3 regions of the Methylobacterium sp. AC315 genome follow, and region 3 is predicted to be linked to each of the others. Evidence: predicted binding sites of a transcription regulator. Region 3 holds the regulator's gene; each other region holds the start of a gene.
The links. Region 3 encodes LexA, which represses DNA repair genes until DNA is damaged. Its sites were predicted from a motif close to TGTTCNNNNTGTGTTCNG; they were not measured.
Positions count from the first base shown of each region.

Region 1 (7,911 bases), on a different contig from region 3:
CCGGCTGCTCGACCGGCACGCGCCGTCGGCCGCCCTGCGCCTGGTGCAGGCGCGCGAGCCGCTGCTGATCTACGACGTCGAGCACCGGGGCGACCGGCTCTACATCCGCACCAACGCGGACGGCGCCGAGGACTTCAAGATCGTCACCGCGCCGCTCGACGACCCGGGCCGGGCCAACTGGACCGACCTCGTGCCCCACCGGCCCGGGGTGATGATCCGCCACCTGCACCTGCTGGCCGGCCACCTGGTCCGCCTCGAGATCGAGAACGCGCGGCCGCGGATCATCGTGCGCGACCTCGCGGATGACGGCGAGCACACGGTGGCGTTCGCCGAGGAGGCCTACGCGCTGGGCCTGCGGGGCGGCCACGCGTTCGACACGGCGACGATCCGCTTCGTCTACTCGTCCATGACGACGCCGTCCGAGACCTGGGACTATGCCTGCGACAGCCGCGAGCGGACCCTGCGCAAGCGCCAGAGCGTGCCGTCCGGGCACGATCCGGCCGCCTACGTGACCCGCCGGCTGTTCGCCACCGCCCCGGACGGCGAGCAGGTGCCGATCTCGCTCCTGCACCGCCGCGACCTGGCGCTCGACGGCTCGGCGCCGCTCCTGCTCTACGGCTACGGCTCCTACGGGACGCTGATGCCGGCCAGGTTCCGCACGAACCTGCTCAGCCTGGTCGACCGCGGCTTCGTCTACGCGATCGCGCATATCCGCGGCGGCACCGAGAAGGGCTGGCGCTGGTACCTCGACGGCAAGCGCGAGAAGAAGCCCAACACCTTCACGGATTTCATCGCCTGCGGGCGGGCGCTGATCGCGGCCGGCTACACGGCCGAGAAGCGCATCGTCGCCCATGGCGGCTCGGCCGGCGGCATGCTGATGGGCGCGGTCGCCAACCTCGCCCCGGAGCTGTTCGCCGGCATCGTCGCCGACGTGCCGTTCGTGGACGTGCTCAACACCATGCTGGACGCGGAATTGCCGCTCACCCCGCCGGAATGGCCCGAATGGGGCAACCCGGCCGAGAGCGTGGCGGCGTTCGAGACGATCCTGTCCTACTCGCCCTACGACAACGTCGCCGCCAAGGACTACCCGGCGATCCTGGCGCTCGGCGGCCTCACCGACCCGCGCGTGACCTACTGGGAGCCGGCCAAATGGGTCGCCCGCCTGCGCGCCACCCTGACCGGCGGCGGCCCGATCCTCCTGCGCATCAACATGGAAGCCGGCCACGGCGGCGCGGCCGGCCGCTTCGACCGGTTGGAGGAGGTGGCGCTGATCTACGCCTTCGCGCTGATGGTGGTGGGGAGGGTGTAGGGGCGCTACCTAAAAAGCTATCAGGATTGCAAAAAATTGAGCATTTTTGCAATCCTATGGCGCAGATTGCGCAAGATTAAATTCTTAGGCAACATTTAATTCGCCACACCCAAGTTCAGATGACAAATGACGAACATAGACCTCATGCTGCGGGTGACCAAAATTCTTTCGATGATCAATCAAATGATCTGTCAACGCATTCTTTGCGTCGTCAAGCTTACCTAGCTTCCAGTAGATCATCGCAACATCAAGCAGAGGAGCCGATGATATTTTATCTTTTTTGTATATAGATTCGGTTAGCTCTTCAATTATTGTGTACCGCGAACAAAATCTATTCAGAAATGGTATGCCAAACTCATTTATCAAGCAAATCGCTTTGTCCGTCAATAAATCAATATTATCAGATAGGTCCCACCAGATATCGTCATTCGACGCAATTAAACTGAGCCGGCGGCGAATCTGACAATGCGTGCAGTTCACGGAATTACGAGAACGTAGCTTAAAGCTCATTCTTTCGAATACTTCCGGCACAAATACAGCGATTTCTATGGTAAATTTTCCGTATAAATTTGGTCGCAGTTACAATATTTCCGTAGGAGATGGCGGCCCGACATTATATCTTCCCGCCTGGAAATCGATTAAATGCTGAATATCGCCATCAACCAATCTCATTAGACTTCGTCTTCTACTACGAAAATCGAATGATTTTATATTTTCAAATACATTTTTTTGAATTTTATTGAGCACTTGAACATGCTCTGATCCATATATCATTGAACTCAAATCCAGATAGGACAAATGATGGGTTAATATATTACTCGGATCGTTATAAATACCGCAAAATCGATCAGCCTCAAACCTTAAATTGCTTAGTTGGAGCAGCCATTTCGATATGAGGCGCGGAACACCACAAAATTACCTCAGGGCAATAAAGTCGTAAATTTTGCAGTCGCTGAATTTGCGAAACGTCGGATATACTTGATTATGGCCGTGCTTCCGGCGGCATTGCATCCTGAGGATGTGCGACCGCAGGGTTCTCGTTCGCTTCTCCTCGATCACGCATCTGTCGCGCCGCGTCCGCCGCCGCCTTGTCGGCGGCGGCCTTGAGGGCGGCGGCGCGGGCGCGGTCCATCTCGATCCGGGCCCGGCGGCGCTGGCGCTCGACCTGGTCGGCCTCGGTCAGCTCGATCGTGTCCAACTCGCGCTGGAGCACGAAGGCGGCGAGCCCGTTCGACAGGGCGCCGACGTCGAGCACGCGCTCGGGGGCCGCGAGGGACCCGGTGAAGCCGAGCTGGACGGCCGGGGGGCCGGCGCTCCAGCCGCGGGGGACCGGGCCGCCGGACAGGAGCCCGCGGGCGTCGAGCCGGCCGCCGCGCAGGTCGTAGCCGAGGGTGCCGGACCAGCGGGCGGCCCCGAAATCGAGGTCGAGGGGCCCGGCCCGCAGGACCCCGCCCACGAGGGTGGCCGGGCTGCGCGCGGGCGCCTTCGCCTGGGCGCCGGCCTTCGCGAGTTCCTCGGCCACCAGGGCCTGGAGCCGGCCTTCGCGGAGGGGATCGTCGATCTCCACCGCCCGGGCGAGCGCGCGACCGAGCGACGCCGGGTCGGCCCCCGGAACGCTCAGATCCTTGAGGGTGAGGCTGCCGCTGCCGGACAGGTTGTCGGCGAGGCCCGGGGCGGTCTCGGCCGTGGTGACGAAGCGCGCGGACGCGGTCAGGCGTCCGCCGATCGGACCGCCGGCCAGGGCGGAGAGGGCCACGTCGTCGAGGGCGCCCTCGCCGGTGACCGACGCCTCCGCGCCCCGACGGGTGAGCGTGGCCGAGCCCGCGATCCGCCCGCCGGCGAGCTTGCCCGTCAGGTTGCGCAGGGTCAGGACGCCGTCCGCAAGGCCGAGGGCCAGGCCGGCCTCCGTAGCGGCGAGGCCGCGGCCGAGGTCGAGGGTCGCGACACGGGCCTCGAGCGCGAGGGGGGCGAGCGCCTGCGGGACCGGGCCGAAGCGGTCGGCCTTGGCCGGATCCGGTGGCAGCAGCAGCGCCGTCGCCAGCTGCGGCACCGACAGGCGGTCGAAGCTGAGCCGGCCGCGCAGCGCCCCGCCCGGGGCCCGCTGCAGCCGGCCGCCCAGGGCCGCGCCCGCGACCGTCCCGGTGGTGTCGGCGGCGATGTCGCTGCCGTCCTTGGCGAGGACGAACGTCAGGTCGGCCGGCCACACGCCCGGCGCCAGGCGCGCGGCCCCGGCCAGGGTCAGGAACGGGGCGAGGTCGGCGGTGGCGGCCCGGATCTCGCCGGCCCCCGGCAGGGCGTCGGACCCCACCAGGATCGGCCGGGCGGTGGCGAGCTTCAGGCCGGCGAGCGTGCCGTCGACGGTCAGCGCGAGGATGTCGGCGTCCGGCCGCTCGGCGCTGAGGCGCAGCTCGGCCGGCTGCTGCAATCCGGGGATGTCGGTGCGCCCGAACCAGAGACCCGCCCGGGGGGCCGCGAGGGTCGCGGTTCCGCCCTCGATCCGCGTGCCGCGGCTCGCCAGCGTCAGGTCGAGGGTGCCGCCGCCGGCGCTGCCCTTGATCTGGCTGCGCAGGGCGTCGGACGCGCCGCCCTCCCGGTCCAGGGTCACGGCGAGGTCGAGGGGTGCCTCGCGCAGGAACGCGGGCAGCAGGCGGATCTCGCCGACCCAGACCCGTTCGAGCAGGCCGAGCAGCGGGGCCGCCACGGGGGCCTTCAGGCGGCCGGAGACGCGGCCGGTCCCGTCCGCGCCGATCCGGCCGGACAGCTTGGCGCTGGCGCCCGCGAGGTCGGTCACATCCAGGCTGTCGACCACCAGGCTCGACCCGTCCGACTGGATGCTGGCCGCGATCGTGCCGTTGCCGGAGCCGGCGGGCCCGTAGCGCACGTCCTTGGCCTCCAGCGTGAGGGCGAGGTCGTGGTCGCGCAGGCTGCCGAGCGTCGTCCCGAGCGGCGGCAGGGCGGCGATGTCGATGCCGCTGGCGCGGATCTGGGCGTCGAACCGCCCGCGCGCGCCGGCTTCCGCGGCGGTGTAGCGGGCGTTGCCGGTGACGCGGGCCGCCCCCAGCGCGAGGCGCAGGTTGCGCACGGACAGGCTGGAGGCGGCCGCCGCGAGGTCCGCCGCGGCCTCGACCCTGCGCCCGTCGAGGAGCGCGGTCAGGGGGCCCTCGACGCCGAGCCGGCGCAGGTAGCGCCCGAGCGGGTCGGAATCGGCCGCGACCAGCGCCACGGGACCGGTGAGGCGCAGCGGCGCCGCCTCGACCTGGCCGCTGACGGTCAGGGTCGCGTCGCCGGGTCCGGTCGCGGTCAGGCGGCGCAGCAGCAGGCCGCCCGCGCGCTCGACGGTGCCGGCGAGCGCGAGGTTCGACCATTCCTCGCCGCCCAGGACCGCGCTGCCCACCGACAGGTCGAGGTCGAGCATGGCCGGCAACCCGGCCCCGGCGCCCGGCAGCCCGCGGCCGATCAGGTTCTGGCCCTCCGGGGAGGTCAGGAAGGCGTCGAGGTCGAGCCGGCGGGCCTCCAGGGTCAGGCCGGCGCGCCATTGGCGCAGGTCGAGCCGTCCGGTGCCGCCCAGGCGCAGCGCCCGGCCGCCCGGATCGATCGCCAGCTCGACGCCCTCGAACCGGACCTGGGTGCCCCGGGCCTTGAAGCTGCCCCCGAGCGAGAACGGCAGGTAGGGGCCGGCCGCCTGGGTCGGCGGGCCGACCACCAGGCGGGCCGAGCCTTCGGACTCGATGACCGCCCCGTCGGACTCGGTGGGGACGAGGCCCAACCGGGCGTCGGCCTCGAAGCGGGGATGCGCGTCGCCGCCGCCGGCGATCTTCACGGCGAGCCGCCCGTCCGCCCCGGGGGTCCCGCTCACCGCCCGGAACGGGACGCCGCCGCTGGTGCCCTCGACCCGCCACGGCCCGACGAGCGCGGGGGTCTGCAGGTGCAGGTCCTGGACGTAGAGCTGGTCGGTCCGGCCGGTGGCCGGCACCTGGGTGGTCACCAGGAATTGCTGGACGTGCAGGTCCTCGATGGCGAAGTCGCGGGCGCGCAGGGCCTCGCCGAGATCGGGCGGGATCCGCAGGGCCTCGCTGGCCACCACCGGGAGCTTGATCTCGGCCCGTCCGATTCGCGTCTCGGTGAAGCGGAACTCGCCCTTCAGCAGTGGCGTCAGGGCGATCTCGGCCTTGACGAAGCGGGCGTCGAGGGTCGGGCGGGCCGGATCGGCCCCGAGATGCAGGCGGTCGATCCGCAGCCGCGGCGAGGGCAGGAGCCGGACCTCGATCCGGCCGTCGGTCCGGGCCGGCACCCCGAGGGACCGCGTCAGGCCCCGGTCGACGAGCGCGCGCTGGGCCTGCCAATCGATGACGGGCGGAACGGCCAGAGCCGCGACGAGAACCAGGATGACGGCGCCCGCCAGCGCGGTCAGAAGATCACGCACGCTACCCGTTCCGCACTCTTTTCCGCGCGGGCCGGCACCATCGCGATGCCCCGCCGTCGCGTGCCCCCCTGGGCAACCTGTCACCGGCCATAGCACGATAAGTCCCGGACGGCGCCAGAGGCGCTGCCGGCCGCGCCCCGCACGGGCGATCCCCCCTCGGAGCTGCAGCGGCTCCGGACCGAATGGCCTCGACGCCGTTCGCGATTTGGTCCAGGGAAGCGGAATGCAGAATGGCCCGCACGCGCAGCCCGCCGGGGACGGCGCTCCGACCTCCATCGCCGCCCGCGCCATGGGCGCCCTCCGGCGGGACGCCGCCGCCTATCTCGAAGGGCTCAACCCCGAGCAGCGCCGCGCCGTCGAGGCGACGGAAGGCCCGGTGCTGGTGCTGGCCGGGGCCGGCACCGGCAAGACCCGGGTGCTGACCACCCGGATCGCCCACCTGATCGCCACCGGCCGCGCCCGCCCGTTCGACATCCTGTCGGTGACCTTCACCAACAAGGCCGCCCGGGAGATGAAGCTCCGGATCGGCGCGCTGATCGGCCCCGCCGGCGAGGGCATGCCCTGGCTCGGCACCTTCCACGCCATCGGCACCAAGATCCTGCGCCGGCATGCCGAGCTGGTCGGGCTGAAGTCGGACTTCACGATCCTGGGCACCGACGACCAGCTGCGCCTGATGAAGCAGGTGATCGCCGACCAGAACATCGACGAGAAGCGCTGGCCGGCACGCGCCCTGGCCCACACCATCGACGGCTGGAAGAACCGCGGGCTCTCGCCCGATCAGGTACCCCCGGGCGAAGCCGCGTCCTTCGCGTTCGGCAAGGGCGGCACGCTCTACACCGCCTACCAGGCCCGGCTCGCGACGCTGAACGCCGTCGATTTCGGCGATCTTCTGCTCCTGTGCCTCAAGCTCTGGCGCGAGAACCCGGACGTCCTGGCCACCTACCAGGACCGGTTCCGCTACATCCTGGTCGACGAGTACCAGGACACCAACGTCGCCCAGTACCTGTGGCTCAGGCTGCTCGCGCAGACCCGCAAGAACATCGCCTGCGTGGGCGACGACGACCAGTCGATCTACGGCTGGCGCGGCGCCGAGGTCGACAACATCCTGCGGTTCGAGCACGATTTTCCGGGCGCCGTGGTGGTGCGGCTGGAGCGCAACTACCGCTCCACCGGGCACATCCTGGCCGCCGCCTCGGGCCTGATCGCCAAGAACGAGAGCCGGCTGGGCAAGACGCTGCGCACCGAGGACGAGCCGGGCGAGCGCGTCACCGTGACCGGCGCCTGGGATTCCGAGGAGGAGGCCCGCCAGCTCGCCGAAGCGATCGAATCCCTGCAATCCAAGCAGCACCCCCTGTCGGAGATCGCCGTGCTGGTGCGGATCTCGGCGCAGATGCGCGAGATCGAGGACCGGTTCGTCCAGCTCGGGCTGCCCTACCGGGTGATTGGCGGTCCGCGCTTCTACGAGCGGGCCGAGATCCGCGACGCGCTGGCCTACCTGCGCGTCACCATGAACGTCAGCGACGACCTCGCCTTCGAGCGGATCGTGAACACGCCCAAGCGCGGCCTGGGCGACGCCACCCTGCAGCAGCTCCACACCTTCGGCCGGGCCAACCGCCTGCCGCTGCTGATCGCCGCCCAGCGCCTGTGCGAGACCGACGAGCTGAAGCCCCGGGTCCGCGCCACCCTGCGGGCGCTCACCGAGAGTTTCTCGCGGTGGGCCCGGCTGGTCGAGACCCAGCCGCACAGCGAGGTCGCCCAGACCATCCTGGAGGAATCCGGCTACACCGAGATGTGGCAGAAGGATCGCTCCGCCGACGCCGCCGGCCGCCTGGAGAACCTGAAGGAATTCGTCCGCTCGATGGAGGAGTTCCCCGACATGGCGGCCTTCCTGGAGCACGTCTCCCTGGTGATGGAGGCCTCCGAGGCCGAGGGCGCCGAGCGGGTCTCGCTGATGACGCTCCACGCCGCCAAGGGCCTGGAATTCGACACCGTGTTCCTGCCCGGCTGGGAGGACGGCCTGTTCCCCAACCAGCGGGCGCTCGACGAGAGCGGCCGGGCCGGCCTGGAGGAAGAGCGCCGCCTCGCCCATGTCGGCCTCACCCGGGCGCGCAAGCGGGCGAAGCTGTCGTTTGCAGTCAACCGGCGGATCCACGGCCTGTGGTCCTCGACCATCCCGTCC
Region 1 is NZ_CEEDEA010000008.1:226,430-234,340, reverse strand. Features, by position in the region: gene AC0IY0_RS16175 (S9 family peptidase) at 1-1,309, shown strand, start outside; gene AC0IY0_RS16170 (DUF4304 domain-containing protein) at 1,394-1,888, opposite strand; gene AC0IY0_RS16165 (AsmA protein) at 2,292-5,732, opposite strand; gene AC0IY0_RS16160 (ATP-dependent helicase) at 5,956-7,911, shown strand, end outside.
Region 1: a site for LexA is predicted at 5,928-5,945, ahead of AC0IY0_RS16160 (ATP-dependent helicase). Genes of this name have one in related genera too.

Region 2 (7,911 bases), on a different contig from region 3:
CGACACCGCGGTTGGGCGCGTAGCAGACTTCGTCAAAGGTAAGGGTAAGGCACCGGCTCCGCTGAAGGCCTGCCCGTGGTGCGGAACGTCATTTACAAAGAATTCCTTCAAATGCGTACCCAATGACACCGCACCGACGAACCTCGAGCTCCGCTGCGACAACCTCGCCTGCGATTTCAATGGTTCGCGGGCGCTTCCGGTACTCACCGTCGATGAGGCGATCTACAGGCGTTTGCCAGCTTTCCTCATCGCCACCGTCGACAAGTTCGCGAGCTTGCCTTGGGAGGGGCGCACCGGCGCATTCTTTGGCCACGTCGATCGCTTCGACCCAAATGGCTTCTACGGCGCGGCTGAGCCGCGGGTCGGCAAGCGCCTCGACAACAGCTGGTCGCTCGATCCTCCGGATCTGATAATTCAGGACGAGCTTCACCTGATCAGCGGTCCGCTTGGAACTGTCGCCGGCCTCTACGAGACGGCGATCGACACGCTTGCGACGCGCGTGAAGGGCGAGATCCGCGTGCGCCCCAAGATCGTCGCCTCGACCGCGACTGTCCGTCGGGCGGGCGCGCAAATCAAAGCGCTTTTCGACCGGGATGAGACGCAAATCTTCCCCCCACCAGGGGTGAGCCGCACAGACAGCTTCTTTGCTCGTACCGTCCCATCGGACGTCAACCCAGCACGCCTATACCTCGGTCTGGCCGCACAGGGTCGAGGTCCGAAGCTTGTGTACCGCCGCGCTCTGAACACTCTCCTCGCAGCTGCACAGGCTTCTTACGAGGCAGCCGCGTCGGGCGTGCCGGAGGGTAAGCCTAACCCAGCCGACCCGTACATGACGGCACTATGCTATTTCAACGCGCTTCGCGAGCTTGGCGGAGCACGGCGCATTGTCGAAGATGAAGTGCGCAAATACGCGACCGTCTACGGACGAGACCGCCGCCGAAAGGATCCGCCGGTCCAGCCGTTCGCAGACCGAGCGCTGCGCGAACCGATGGAGCTGACCTCGCGCGTTTCAACCGACGAGGTTGCAGCGGCCAAGCAGCGACTTGAGGCGGCGTTCGGGGGTGAGGAAGCGACCGTTGACGTGGCGCTCGCCACCAACATGATCTCGGTCGGCCTCGACATTACTCGGCTCGGGCTTATGCTGGTGCAGGGGCAGCCCAAAACGGCGGCCGAATACATTCAAGCCACGAGCCGAGTTGGGCGCGACCACGACCGGCCTGGGCTCGTAGTGGCGATCCTCAACCTGCATAAGCCGCGCGATCGAATGCACTTCGAGCAGTTCGGCCACTTCCACCGCACCTTTTACCGGGCGGTAGAGGCCACCAGCGTAACCCCGTGGGCTGCTCGGGCACTGGACCGAGCGCTCGCGGCCGTGGTCGTGGCGGTCGCCCGGCACCTAGATCCGACGCTTTCGCCCAATGAGGCGGTCGTGATGCTAAAGGATCAGGCCGCAACCAGGGCCGCAGTGTGCGAAACTATCGTCGCCAGAGCGCCGGAAGCTGCAATCCCCGGTGGCCGAGCGGCGCTGCGGGCGCAAGTCGAAAGCTTGATTGAAGCCTGGATTGTCACCGCAGATGCACAGACGGCGAGCGGCGTGCCCTTTGCCTACGCGAAAAATAAAAGCCCAGGACGCCTTCTGCACATGCCGTTAGAGGTGGGCCTTTCTAATCTTGATCCGCCCCACAGACGCTTCCTCGCAGGCCGCTCAATGCGTGATGTCGAGCCGGCCGTGCTCCTGAAAGTGCGCGACCGCCATGGTAATACGATCGCGAATGCGGATGACGTTTAAAGATGAGCAAGAACGCCCAACGCCTCTCGCAACTGGTCTCGACTTTCGGACCTGGTAGCATGGTCGACCTGCCGACGCGCTCGGTTGTCGTCGGCGGCTTGGAACAATGGGATATGCGCCCCGGAACGTTTCAGCCGGTAAGCGAGCCGCGCCTGGCCCAGCGCCTTGAGGTACTGCTCCACGAACGTGGTCAACTGGACCCCGGGCAGCGCCTTACCTTGCGCACCCCGCCCGTGAGCGACGGCAACGGCGAGCCGAAAGGCGTAGCTGCGCCCATCTTCCCGAACTGGTTCGTTTGCGACCAGGTCGAGGCAAACGCTGAGGGCGCACCGACACGCCGGCGGCGGCTGGTGCAGTGGCGCGACCTTGACCCCAAAGGCCGTCGCCGCTTCACGCCAGAGGGCGGCAAGCGGACGGAGGTAACTCCGATCCGCTTCGTGTGCGCTTGCGACAAGGGTCATTTGCAGGACATCGAGTGGCGCTGGGTCGTCCACGGCGCCACTCCCTGCCATGAACCGATGTGGATCGAAGACCGTGGGACGAGCGCCGACCCGGCTGACACCTCGGTAGTCTGCGGCTGTGGCAAGCGGCTTTCGCTGCAGGAGGCCTTCCAGCCCCGTCGCCTCGGATTTTGCAGGGGCGAGCGACCCTGGCTGCTCGACCGCGATCCTGACGGGTGCGGTGACGGAACCACTCCACTCAAGCTGCTGACGCGCACCGCGACTAACACTTACTTTCCGCAAGTGCTGACTGTGATCTCGCTGCCTAGCGAAGAGGATGCGCTGACAAAGCTCGTTGAGGAGCTTGTGGGTGAGCTGACCGAGGTCGAAGTCGTAGAGGATATCAAGTCAGCGAAAAAATTTAATCAGCAGGTCCGTGCTGCACTTGGGGCCTACTCCGATCCCGACATCTTCGAACGCCTTGTACGCTTGCGCGAGGGTGCAACGGCTGACGCAACACGCTCGCCTAAGGTCGCTGAGTTCGATCTGTTCGCAAGCGGGCGGCCCGAGATCGGGACTAACCACGCCGCTGCCAAGCTCTATGCACAGACTTTAGAGCGCGGCGACTGGAACGATGGAAGCTGGGCCAGTCTGAGCTTTGTTCGCGCACTGGTGGTTGTGCACCGTCTGCGCGAGGTGTCATGTTTATATGGCTTCACACGCTTTGAAGCAGCTCCAACGGAGGCTGATGGCGACATCGAGGATATCAGCCTCGCTGTCCATGGCGCCCCGATTGCAAGGGCAACCGACTGGTTGCCGGCTTGCGAGCAATTCGGCGAAGGTTTGTTCATTCACGTCGATAGCGACGCGATGGCGACTTGGCTCAAACAGGTGGGTGCTCGCCACCAGCAGCTAGTCGGCGGCTACAATCGGTGGAAGGTCCGCTTCGGGTCCGCTGCCCCTAAATACCCGACTACGCCTTACGTGTTGCTGCACAGCCTCGCCCACGCGCTGATGACCGAAATTGCGCTGGACTGCGGCTACCCGGCAAGCTCGTTGAAGGAGCGCATCTACGCTCTCGGGCCGAACGGGGCGGAGCGCTGCGGCATCTTGATATACACCGCGAGTGCGGGCGCGCAGGGAACGCTCGGCGGGCTCGTAGGCACAGCGCCGCGCTTCGCTCAGATCTTAAGGGCGGCGCTCGAGCGGATCGCGATTTGCTCAAACGACCCCGTTTGCTGCGATCACGACCCCGAGCATCAGACTGGCGACCGGGCAACCCATGGGGCCGCCTGTCATGGCTGCCTGCTTATTGCTGAGACGAGCTGCGAGGGCCGCAACCTATTTCTCGATCGCAGCCTACTCGTGCCGACCATGTCAACTTCGCGCTTCGCCTGCTTTGAGATCGACGGGTGATAATACTCATCACTAAGATTGAGGGCTGGCAGAACGTATCGGGCAAGCGCAAGCGTGGCTTTGTCGGGTGTGGTCGCAGCTGTCGCCCGCGCAATGCTTAGCTGGTTGCGCTGGCTATCATGACTGCCAAAGCAGCCACAAAAAAAGGCCATTCCCGAAGGAGTGGCCCAAAGTCTTGGGAGGAAACGCCCTTGGGAGGGCTGCAGGACCGCGACGCCATCGCTTTCCCACAACACCGACCTATGCGCCCGCGATGCTGCGAACAACCACCTATGGGTTGTGGTCCGCGCATAGATGGCACGGTTTTTCCTTGCGAGTGCGCTTCCACACCATAGCTCGGTTGCCCGCTGCCCTTAGGCGTGGGCCACCGGCAGCTCGCTTACCTGGGTGGTGTAGCGCGGGGTGCGCATTTCGAATTTCGTGTTCCACTCCCGCTTGGCCACTAGCCCCGCACGGGCCGGCACGACTGAGCCACGGCCCCAGCGTGCGTTGCAGGCGTCCATGGCTGCCATCAGCGGCTCTGACCGCTCGCGGTCCATCGCACCGATCAGCGCCCTCGGGCTGTGCGACAGCGGGACCAAATCGTTGGTAACGATGCCGGCCTTCGAGTAGCGCCACGGGCGCTGCCCGGGCTCACGCCAAGTCTTGGCCACCCCGTGGCGTGCCGCCTTGATCAGGGCCAGGGTGTCCGAGGTGTGCTCAGGCAAGGTGACGGTAGTCGAGACCGAGCGCATCGGCGCGTCCCGATCGTGCTCGCTGGTATGGTAGAAGATCGTGACGTGATTGGTGGCCAAGCCTTCCCGCCGAAGCTTCTCGCCCAGGCGCGTAGCGTGCGCCGAGACCGCCTCCTCCAGCGTGGCCTGGTCCTCGATCCGTCCGGAGAACGAGCGGGTGACCGCGCAGCCCTTCCGCCGGGCCGGAACCATCTCCAGCGGCAGGCAGGCCAGGCCGCGCAGCTCGTGGATGATGCGCTCGCCTACGACAGTGAGCCCCTTACGCACCGGCCGTGGATCAAGGTCGCGCAGGTCCGCCACGCTCTCCACGCCCATGGCCTCCAACTTCGCTAACGAGGCCCGGCCGATGCCCCAGACCTCAGCTACGTCGATCCGACAAAGCCAATGCGCGTAGGCGGCTGGGTCGGTCAGATCGCATACGCCCTGTAGCTCGTGCACGGTCTTGGCGACGTGGTTGGCCAGTTTCGCCAGCGTTTTGGTAGGACCGATCCCGACACAGGTCGGGATGCCCGTCCAGGCTCGCACTGTGGCGCGGAGATCCCGTGCGAGTTCCACCCGTAGGCCGGGCGCTATGTCCGACAGGTTGAGGAAGCTCTCGTCGATGGAGTAGATCTCCACCTGCGGACTGAACTGCCGGTACACAGCGTTGGTGCGCCCCGATATGTCGCCGTAGAGCGTGTAGTTCGAGGAGAACACCCGCACGCCCTGGACCCGGCACATGTCGCGGATCTTGAAGTACGGGTCGCCCATTTTGATGCCGAGCGCCTTGGCCTCGGCGGTGCGGGCGATCGCGCAGCCATCGTTGTTCGACAGCACGATCACTGGGATCGCGTTGAGCTTCGGGTCGAACACCCGCTCGCAGCTACAGTAGAAGCTATTGCCGTCGATCAGCGCCACCGCCCGGTCGCTCACGACAGCCGCCCCCGGGCGATGTGCCAGCGGATCGAGAAGCGCACCACGCCCCAGATCACGCCCTCGCCCATCTCCTCGACGGCGAAGGCTGGCAGCTCCGGGTTGCAGAAGGCCAGCCGGGCCACGTTGCCTTCGATCACCAGGCGCTTGCACGACATCTGGCCGTCGATTGCCGCCACTACGACGCTACCGTGGCTGGCCTTGAGGCTACGGTCCACACACGCCAAGTCGCGGTCGTAGATCCCGGCTGCTTCCATCGACGAACCGGCTATGCGCCACAAGAAGGTCGCCGGCGGGTTCGGCACCAGCCACCGAGGCAACTCCAGCGCGCCCTCCATGAAGTCGTCCGCGGGCGATGGGAAGCCCGCGCACAGGGCTTGTCCGATCAGCGGCACACGCACCGCGTCGGCGCTGCCCACCAGCATCTCATCGACGCGCTGGGTCAGCACGGCGGTCACCAGGACCCGTCTTCCACAGCCGGTTCGTGCCGCTGGGCATACATCGCAACCTCACTTCGAATAGAACGCATCAGGAACAAACACGACGCGGGAGCGTAGTTCAATGGCTGTGTCGGATCCCGCCGAGATCGCGGTGGGCGAGTGTGGAAGAGTTGGAAAAACGTCAATGCTCCGGAGGCTTTACCGCTTCCATTGCCTGGGCTGCGGTGACGCCGTGTTCGATCTGCATGGGCGCTGGCTGTCGAGCATAAGCGAGGTCCGGCAGCAAGCAGATCGGGTGGCGCTGGACCTAATGACCGGCACCAGCTGCCAGGACTGGACGATGTGGTCCGTTGACGTGCGTGATGCCGCAGGCCGGTCTGTCCTGATGCGTGCGTTCACCTCGGTGAAGGTAGCTTGACGCGCAGGAAGGGCACGATGGTGATGAAGACCAGCTACTTGGTGCAGCCCTTCGAGCTCCACCGAAAGCGCCTGCGCCCGGCGCGCCAGGAGGCCGCGCAGACCGAAAGCGGAGCGCTAAAGAAGGCCGAAGCCTTTGCCGCACGCATGCTGGGTGCCGCGGCGTTGAAGGTGGTGGCTGACGACGAGACCGGCGAGTTGGAAGGTGTCGCGATCCTCGGGCAGTGGGGCGAGGTGCCGGAGGATTTCGCTGAGAGCCTGCAGGGCGGTTGAGCCAATGGTCTCCAAGCGGATGAGCAAGGACTGACATTTGGTACCGTCCGCTTCGGGTGGGAACGCGAAAGAGCGGACGTCGCTGCCGCGCCCGTCGACGGCATCCGATAGGGTGTTCTCGACGCGCCACTTTAGGACAACAGCGTCATTCGTCTGGAACTGGTGGACATGGCGGGGCCGTGAAGTCCGGCACGTCACCCGGCTTCATGGCCATAAACGCGTCGTAGCTAGCTAGGCTCTCCTCAGTCGGAACGGTCCGATCCGTCGCGAGTGCCCGGATGCCGTCGCCAAACGATCGGCGGGTGACCTCGTCCAAGATCGCGAAGTCGTTCGAGAGTTCGTAGGACATGGAGCCCGTCCACATGTCGATACGTGCGTAGCCGGGCGCCCGGGCGAACAGCTTCGGGCGGCCCGAGACTTCATGCTTGGCGAGCGCCACGCGCAGCAATTCAAGCTGTCGGAAGAGCACGTGTGTGCGCGCTAGGTCGTTCTCGATTTCCTTCGTGATCCCCGGGTCCCCGATGATGCGCCGGAGCGCGCGGGCGAAGGCGTCGCGTCCGAGGTTCAGGTCGCTTGGCTTACCCTTCTCCAGCGCGGCCGCCTTAAGTTCGAGGCCGCCATTGGCCTTCCACTTCAAGACGTTCTTAGCGCGCTCGCGCCACGTCCGCAGGAGCTCGTATACGGCGAAAAGCCATTGCTGGCTAAGCGCGTTCAGTAGCATCGCGTGGCCGATGTCGATGCCCTCATCAGCGGAGCGGTAGGCGCGGGCTTCGCTTTCCAACGGCATAAGGAAGCCGTCTACGAGCGCGACGTTCGTGGCCTGCATGCCAAGGTAAGGATCATCGCCGAGTAGCGTCAGTCCGCGTAGGGCTTCGTCGAGTTCCCGCGTCTCGATCTCCTCTGGTTCGCGCGGCATGGGCTCGTCGTGTTCGTCGTCATCGTGATCCTCGACCTCGTGCATCGCCGCATCGCTTTGATAGTGGAACGTCCGCTGCCGAGCGCGCAGCCAAATTCTGCTGAGGATGCGAAACCGACGCTCGCATCACACCCAACGAATGTCCGCGATCTACCCTGAGCTCAAGTTGTCAGACATCCGGCGAACGGCCGCTTTCGTGAAGCGTCGATGGCTGTCTCTACAGCTGGCATGGGTCAAGAGCAGTCGCGAATGGCGGTCTGCTAAAGGTGCACCCATAGCGAACTGCCGCCGGTCGCTCCGATGGCCATACCCAAACCGCACCGGCTCGGCCGGCTGCTTTGGGTGGGGAGCCGACACTGGCACCTAAGCTCGCGAACGTCAGCAAGCGCCTCATAGCAGACCGTCTGCTGAGAGGTGGCCATGGCGTCAGGCAATCAGGTCGACCCCCTCCCCAGGATAAACGCTCGTCCGAACAACGCAGCCCGGCCCGATCCGCGCACCGTCGCCGATGCGGATGGGGCCAAGTACCGACGCTCGGCTCTCCACGGTGACGCTGTCGCCCAGGACTGGCAGA
Region 2 is NZ_CEEDEA010000013.1:93,950-101,860, forward strand. Features, by position in the region: gene drmA (DISARM system helicase DrmA) at 1-1,789, shown strand, start outside; gene drmB (DrmB family protein) at 1,792-3,645, shown strand; gene AC0IY0_RS20245 (Y-family DNA polymerase) at 3,999-5,291, opposite strand; gene AC0IY0_RS20250 (LexA family protein) at 5,288-5,716, opposite strand; gene AC0IY0_RS20255 (DUF6894 family protein) at 5,853-6,149, shown strand; gene AC0IY0_RS20260 (hypothetical protein) at 6,167-6,421, shown strand; gene AC0IY0_RS20265 (hypothetical protein) at 6,567-7,382, opposite strand; gene AC0IY0_RS20270 (hypothetical protein) at 7,764-7,911, opposite strand, start outside.
Region 2: a site for LexA is predicted at 5,811-5,828, ahead of AC0IY0_RS20250 (LexA family protein). Genes of this name have one in related genera too.

Region 3 (7,911 bases):
GAGGGCGCCGACCCCGGCGATCGCCACGGTCGGGCCGGCGCTCTTGAGGAACTCGGATCCGCGGGGCAGGGAAGTCGGGTGCGGCGCGACGCGGGAACAGTCCCGGGCCAGGGCCGTTCCGGCCGGAGCCTGCGGCGTTGTCTCGGGTCCGGCAGCCGGGAGGGATGTCATGACGGAGAGCACGGATCGGGGGGGCGGCTGGAGCCTCCAGGCGAGCGCCATGCCGGACGGGGTACGGCTCGAACTCGCCCTCGCCGACCTCGGCGGCGGCCCGGTCACCGCGGCGATCGTGCTGGACCGGGCGGAGGCCCGGGCCTTCGCCCGCGCCCTGCTGGCGGCGGCCGGCGATGCGGCCGAGCGCACCTTCCCCAAGCCGGGCGCCTGACCGGGCGGTCTCGGGGCCGGCGCGGGCGGCTCAGATCATTGTTGGATGAAGCCCGGATTGCGGCCCGGCAGGCGCGGCACCACCGTGCCCCGCTTCTCGATCGGCGCGTCGCAGGCGTAGGTGAATTCGCTCTTCTGCGGATCGAACACCGTCTCGCCGGTGATCCGGCAATCCTCCCGCACGGTCTCGTCGAGATAGGCGCGGGCGGCGGTGCGGAAGCGCTTCACCCGGGTCGCGGCCGGATCGGGATCGATCCGCACCTCGCTGAGATTGCAGCCGGTGTACTCGCGCAGGGCGTTCGAGACGACGAGCATCCGGCGCACCTGCCGGTTGTCGTAGACCTCGTAGGGCTCCTTGCAGCCGATGGTGACCACCTGCGGGGTGAGCGCCACGTAGTTGCGCGAGATATACGAGAACCCGGTGGTGCAGCCGGCCAGCGCCAGGCCGACGGCCCCGGCACCGATGGGCAGAAGAGCCGCGCGTCGCATCCTCGTCATCCCAAGCCCAATTCCAGCCCAGTCTCGAAGCCGCCGGGACGATCCGCCTGCCCCGCCGACCGGGGCAAGCACCTCGGCGCATTGAAACGGCGCCGCTTGCCCAGTCAATTCGTTTGTCGCCCGAGACGCCGTTCCAAGCGTCCGCGACCGGTCATCGCTCGACTCGGCGGTGGACGGCGCGCGTGACAGGCTTTGTTGCTGCGCCAGGACGGCGGAACGATCCGACCGGGTGGCGGCGCCGTTAGTCCTCGAAGACGTCCCCGACCAGCCGACGCACGAACTGGAACGCCTCCGTCGCCCCCGCGGCGACGCGTTGCTCCCCGGCCTCCCGGAGTTCGACCCGGTCGAGGGCGGCCGTGAAAAGCCGCCAATGCAACCCGCGTCCTTCGGGATGTCCGGCAAGATGGCGCGCACCGTGGGTTTCCGACAGGCCGAGCGCCCGGGCCTCCTTGAGCAGGATGGCCGCCCCGAGATTCGAGCCCTCGGCGACGTAGAGCCAGCCCAATCCCTGCGCCGGTTCGATCGTCCCGGGATGTTCCTCGGACGCGCCGTCAGGGACGGGCGCTCCGACATCGCGCAGATCCTGCTGGATCAAGGGCAGTCGGCGCCTGCCGTCGAGATCGGGCAGGACATGGGCGAACGCGCCATCGCGATAGACTCGATCGACGACCGCATGGAACCTGTACTGGATCTGGAGGAACAGCGCGTAGCGCTCCAGGCTCGCGAACGGCTTTGCCGCCATGATGCGCCGGTCGAGCTGATCATGGGCGGCCGCGGTCGCCACTCTCAGGCGCTTCACGCGGCTGCCGGTCTCGGCGATGTCGGATGATGCGGCGTCCATGCGATCTATGTCTGTCGTCCGGGCAAGGTGCCGTGGGCAGACGTGAGCGGCCCGCCGCGCCACTCTGACCGTCCCAGCCTATGGACCACTCCGGCGATTCGGGTCACCGAGGCTGGCCCGGGATCGTGCCGATCCGGCCAGACCGGTTCTGCCATGGCGGCGCGACCGCGTCACGGCACACAACGGCCGCATCCGCACATCGCCGATCGATCAAGCTCGGCCGATCACGCTTGCGGAACACTTGCGGAACGTTTAACGTGTTCGTGATTTGTTTCCGCGACCGCATCGATGCGGTCCTCCAAGCCGCGAGTCCCCCGTCGATGCTCACGCGCAAGCAGCTGGACCTCCTGCGTTTCATCCAGAGCCGCATGCAGGAATGTGGCGTCCCGCCCTCGTTCGACGAGATGAAGGACGCCCTCGATCTGAAGTCCAAATCGGGCATCCACCGGCTGATCACGGCCCTCGAGGAGCGCGGCTTCCTGCGCCGCCTGCCGAACCGGGCGCGCGCCATCGAGGTGATCCGCATCCCCGAGAGCCTGTCCCAGGCGGCTGCTCCACCCGCGGAGCCCCGCCGCTTCACCCCGAGCGTGGTCGAGGGCGGGAAGTCCAAGCTGCCGGCGCAGCCGGCGACCGCCCGGATGATCGACGACGGCGGCCGCGCCATCTCGATCCCCGTGATGGGCCGGATCGCGGCCGGTACGCCGGTCTCGGCGATCCAGAACCAGAGCCACGCCATCACCATGTCGCCGGACTTCCTGGCCGGCGGCGAGCATTACGCCCTCGAGGTCCGCGGCGACTCGATGGTCGATGCCGGCATCCTGGACGGTGATCTCGTGGTGATCCGCAAGCAGGATACGGCCAATACCGGCGACATCATCGTGGCGCTGATCGACGACGAGGAGGCGACGCTCAAGCGCCTCCGCCGCCGGGGCTCCTCGATCGCCCTGGAGGCCGCCAACCCGGCCTACGAGACCCGCGTGCTCGGGCCCGACCGGGTCCAGATCCAGGGCCGGCTCGTCAGCCTCGTCCGCCGCTACTGAAGGGGTTCGGCCGGCGCGTCGCCGGGCGCGGCCTCGGAACCGGCGACGTCGGCCTCGGCCGGGATCGGCTCGGAGGGCGTTACCACTTTCGGTTGTGGGACAGGCGATGGCCGCGAAGCCGGTGATGCCCGCCAAGGCACGGTACGGCCCGTGTCGCGGGTATAGCGTGCCGTGAAGCCATCCCGGTCGGCCCGGAGTGCGACGGCGCCTCGTTCGGCGAGCACCCGGCGGTCGATCACCAGCGGCCCCGTGCAGGTGGGCGGCGCCGCGAGCCGCGAGATCAGCAGGGCCGCCCGGGCGCAGTCCTCCGTGAAGGCGCGCCGGTCGCGGACCAGGGCGACGGCGCGGCCGTCCGGCAGGCTTGCGGTGCAGCCGAGCCGGTCGCACCGTCCGACAGCCGACGAAGCCTGGATCACCGCCTTCGCCGATCGCCCGTCGCCATCCGCTTTCAGCCACTGCTCCATCACGAAGGCCGAAGGATTGCCGAGGGCCCACAGGACTCCGTCCGGTCCACGCACGGCCGCACCACCGCCCTGCCGGTCGACGTACAGGTCGAATCGCTCCGGAACGACGGCGAGGCCGAGCCCGAGCAGGGCGGGCGGCAGGGCCAGCCAGCGCAGCCGCGATACCGGCAGCGTCGCCAGCAGCAGCCCGGCCGCCAGCAGCATCAGCGCGCCGGTGCCGAAGGCCGGCAGCACCAGGACGGCCCGATTGAAGCCGGCGATCCATTCGGAGATCGCCAGCATGCCGCCCACCGCCTGTCCCATCAGCCACCAGATCGGCCGGTCCAGGGCGAAGGGATAGGCCAGGATCCCGATCACCGCCGCCGGCATCACGACCAGGGAGACCAGCGGCAGGGTCAGGGCGTTGCCGATCAGCCCGAACGGCTGGACCGTCTGGAAATGGTAGGTCGCGAACGGCGCCGTCGCGACCTGTGCCACCAGGGTCGTCGCGAGGGTGCCTGTCACGGCCGAGAGGCCGGTGCCGACGAACCGCTCGATCCGCCCCGCCCCGGGACGCTGGAACAGGCGTCCGTCGATCAGCCGCGCGCAGGCGATCAGCCCGGCCACCGCCCCGAACGACATCTGGAAGCTCGGTCCGAGCAGGCCCTCGGGTTCCCGCGCCAATGCTATCAGGGCGGCCAGCGCGAGGTTGCGCATGGACAGCGCCGGCCGGTCGACCAGGATCGCGCCGAGCATGATCAGCGTCATGATCAGCGAGCGCTCGGCGGCGATGTCCCAGCCCGAGAATGCGCAATAGGCGGTGACGCCCAGCATCGCGAACCCGGCGGCGATCTTCTTGATCGGCCAGACCAGCGCGCAATACGGCACCAGCGCCAAGACGGCCCGCACCAGCCAGAACACCACGCCGGCGGCCAGCACCATGTGGAGGCCCGAGATGGAAACGACGTGATAGATGCCCGCCGCCCGGAGCGCATCGTTGGCGGCCGGTCCGATCAGGCCGCGCTTGCCCGTGACCAGGGCCGCCGCCACGGCCCCCGCTTGCCCGCCCTCGGCCTGCGCGATCCGGCGTGTCAGCGCGTTGCGGGCCTCGTCCAGCAAGGCTGCCAGTCGCAGGCGCAGAGGTGGCGGGGTGGGCGGCTCTCGAACCGTGATCGCCCCGATCAGCGAGCCTACCGCGCCGAGTCCCTGAAAGTAGGCATCCCGGGCGAAATCGTAGCCGCCCGGTCGTGCCGCCTCGGGCGGCGGCAGCAATCTTGCCGTCGCGACGATGGAGTCCCCGGGCCGCAGGGATGGCGCCTTCCGGAACGAGACCCGCACCCGAAGCGGCCTCAAAGCGGGTTCGAGCCCGGCGAAGCTCTCGACCCTGATCACCAGCCGGGCGCCGACCTCGCGCTCGTCCAGCCCCTCGATCATCCCGGTCAGCGGCCCGATTGTGGTGCGGGTGAGGATCGGCGCCGCCACCTGCGAGACCCGCCAGGTCGCCGCCGCGAAGCCCAGGAAGCCGGCTGTCAGCGCCAGGCAAAGGGCGAGTGCCCCCGGCCGCGCACCCAGGAACGGCGCCGGCGCGAGGGCGAGCGCCGCTCCTGCCAAGGGGGCGGCGAGGAACGGCGTCCCGTCGGCACGCCCGAAGAAGACCAGGATCCCGGCGCCGAACGCCACCGCCAGCCACGGGAACAGGCGGCGCTGCTCGACCTCCCGGGTGAGCCCATCGGCGAGCCAGCCGCGGAGCGCCGGCATCGAGACCGGGCGCGTGCCGGCCAGCGCCACCGCGCCGCCCGCCAGCCTCGCGCCGATCCGCCGCATCCGCCCCGCCCCGTGCCGGACGACTCAAGTCCCGGCCGGGGATTCTTAACGCACCCGTCGGCCCGTGCTACAGCGGACGCTTCGTGCTACGGGCGCCACGCCGTGCGACGGGCGCCGCCCTGACGCCCTGCACCGCCCCGTCGCCCTTCGCCCCCGAACATATCGGCCCGATGTCCTCAGCCGTCGTCACGCGCTTCGCCCCCTCGCCCACCGGATACCTCCATATCGGCGGTGCCCGCACGGCGCTGTTCAATTGGCTGTACGCCCGCCACACCGGCGGCAAGATGCTGCTGCGCATCGAGGATACCGACCGGGAACGCTCGACCAAGGGCGCGATCGACGCGATCCTCGACGGCCTGTCCTGGCTCGGCCTCGATTGGGACGGGGACGTGGTCTTCCAGTTCGCCCGCGCCGAGCGCCATCGCGCGGTCGCCGAGGAGCTGCTGGCCGCCGGCCGCGCCTACCATTGCTACGCCTCCGCGGAGGAACTGACGCAGATGCGGGAGACCGCCCGAGCCGAGGGCCGGGCCCCGCGCTACGACGGGCGGTGGCGCGATCGCGACCCGTCCGAGGCTCCTGCCGGGGTCAGGCCGGTGATCCGGCTGCGCGCGCCCATCGAGGGCGAGACGGTGGTCGAGGATGCCGTGCAGGGGCGGGTGACCTGGGCCAACCGCGATCTCGACGACCTCGTCCTGCTGCGCTCGGACGGGACGCCGACCTACATGCTCGCCGTCGTGGTCGACGACCACGACATGGGCGTCACCCAGGTCATCCGCGGCGACGACCACCTCACCAACGCGGCCCGGCAGAGCCAGATCTTCTCTGCGCTCGGCTGGGACATCCCCAGGATGGCCCATATCCCGCTGATCCACGGCGCCGACGGGGCGAAGCTGTCGAAGCGCCACGGGGCGCTCGGGGTCGAGGCCTACCGCGACCTCGGCTACCTGCCGGAGGCGCTGCGCAACTACCTCGTGCGCCTGGGCTGGAGCCACGGCGACCAGGAGGTGTTCTCCACCGACGAGATGATCACGGCCTTCGATCTCCGCGCAGTGGGGCGCTCGGCGGCGCGGTTCGACTTCGCCAAGCTCGCCAACCTCAACGGACTCTACATCCGAGGCAGCGCCGATGCGGATCTGGTCGCCGCGCTCGAGACGATCCTGCCGAACGTCGGCCCGGAGCGCGGCCTCCCGGCGACGCTCCAGCCAGCCCTCAAGGACCAGCTGATCCAGGCCATGCCGGGCCTGAAAGAGCGGGCCAAGACACTGATCGAACTGCTCGACAGCGCCTATTACCTCACCGCCCAGCGTCCCCTGGTGCTCGACGACAAGGCCCGGACGCTCCTGTCCGACGAGGGCCGGGCGCGTCTGGCTGGGGTGCTGCCGGATCTCCAGTCGCTGCCCGAGTGGAGCGCGGCGGCGACCGAGGGTGCGGTGCGTCAGTATGCGGAGACAGCCGGGTGCAAGCTTGGGCAGGTGGCCCAGCCCCTGCGGGCCGCACTCACCGGCCGCACCACCTCCCCGCCCCTGTTCGACGTGATGGCGGTGCTCGGACGATCCGAGACCCTGGCGCGCCTCGCCGATCAGGTGCCGCAGGGCTGAGCGGGCGGGAAGGAACTGCGCGCCTCGGCCCGGATTTCGCTTGGTACCGGATTTTGCTTGGCGATGGCGGTCGGTTGTCACCGACCCCGTTGCTGCTGCACTGCCGTTTGGGTAACCCATGGCCTGTGAGCACCCGCAACATAACGCGCGGCGTGCTCCGGCCCCGGGGTCGACTCGGGCAGCCCGAGGCCGGCATCCGCCACGTCGCCAGAGAAGGGTCCACGTTCCATGAGCGCATCCAGCACCATCACCGTGGACGGCAAGGAGATCGAACTGCCGGTCAAGTCCGGCACGATCGGCCCGGACGTCATCGACATCGGCAAGCTCTACGCCAAGACCGGCGCCTTCACCTTCGATCCGGGCTTCACCTCGACGGCCTCGTGCGAATCGAAGATCACCTACATCGACGGCGATGAGGGCGTGCTGCTCTATCGCGGCTACCCGATCGAGCAACTCGCCGAGAAGGGCGACTTCCTCGAGACCTGCTACCTGATGCTGTTCGGTACGCTGCCGACCGCCGCCCAGAAGGCCGATTTCGACTATCGGGTCACGCGCCACACCATGGTGCACGACCAGATGAACCGGTTCTTCACCGGCTTCCGGCGTGACGCCCACCCCATGGCCGTGATGGTCGCCTCCGTCGGCGCGCTCTCGGCCTTCTACCACGACTCGACCGACATCACCGACGAGAGCCAGCGGCTGATCGCGTCGATCCGCATGATCGCCAAGATGCCGACGCTGGCCGCGATGGCCTACAAGTACTCTATCGGCCAGCCCTTCGTGTATCCGAAGAACGATCTGGACTATACCTCGAACTTCCTGCGGATGTGTTACGCGGTTCCGTGCGAGGATTACGAAGTCAATCCGGTCTTCGCGAAAGCCCTCGACAAGATCTTCATCCTGCACGCCGACCACGAGCAGAACGCCTCGACCTCGACCGTGCGGCTCGCCGGTTCGTCCGGCGCGAACCCGTTCGCCTGCATCGCGGCCGGCATCGCGTGCCTATGGGGGCCGGCCCATGGCGGCGCCAACGAGGCGGCGCTGAAGATGCTGATGGAGATTGGCACGCCCGAGAACGTCGGCAAGTACGTCGCGAAGGCCAAGGATAAGAACGACCCGTTCCGCCTCATGGGCTTCGGCCACCGGGTCTATAAGAACTACGATCCGCGCGCCCGGATCATGCAGAGCACCACGCACCAGGTCCTCAAGGAACTCGGCAAGACGGAGGATCCGCTGCTCCACGTTGCCATGGAACTGGAGCAGATCGCCCTCAAGGACGAGTA
Region 3 is NZ_CEEDEA010000004.1:14,138-22,048, forward strand. Features, by position in the region: gene AC0IY0_RS07715 (hypothetical protein) at 1-171, opposite strand, end outside; gene AC0IY0_RS07720 (hypothetical protein) at 170-385, shown strand; gene AC0IY0_RS07725 (hypothetical protein) at 421-873, opposite strand; gene AC0IY0_RS07730 (biliverdin-producing heme oxygenase) at 1,124-1,723, opposite strand; gene lexA (transcriptional repressor LexA) at 2,044-2,763, shown strand; gene AC0IY0_RS07740 (ComEC/Rec2 family competence protein) at 2,757-5,030, opposite strand; gene gltX (glutamate--tRNA ligase) at 5,201-6,628, shown strand; gene gltA (citrate synthase) at 6,857-7,911, shown strand, end outside.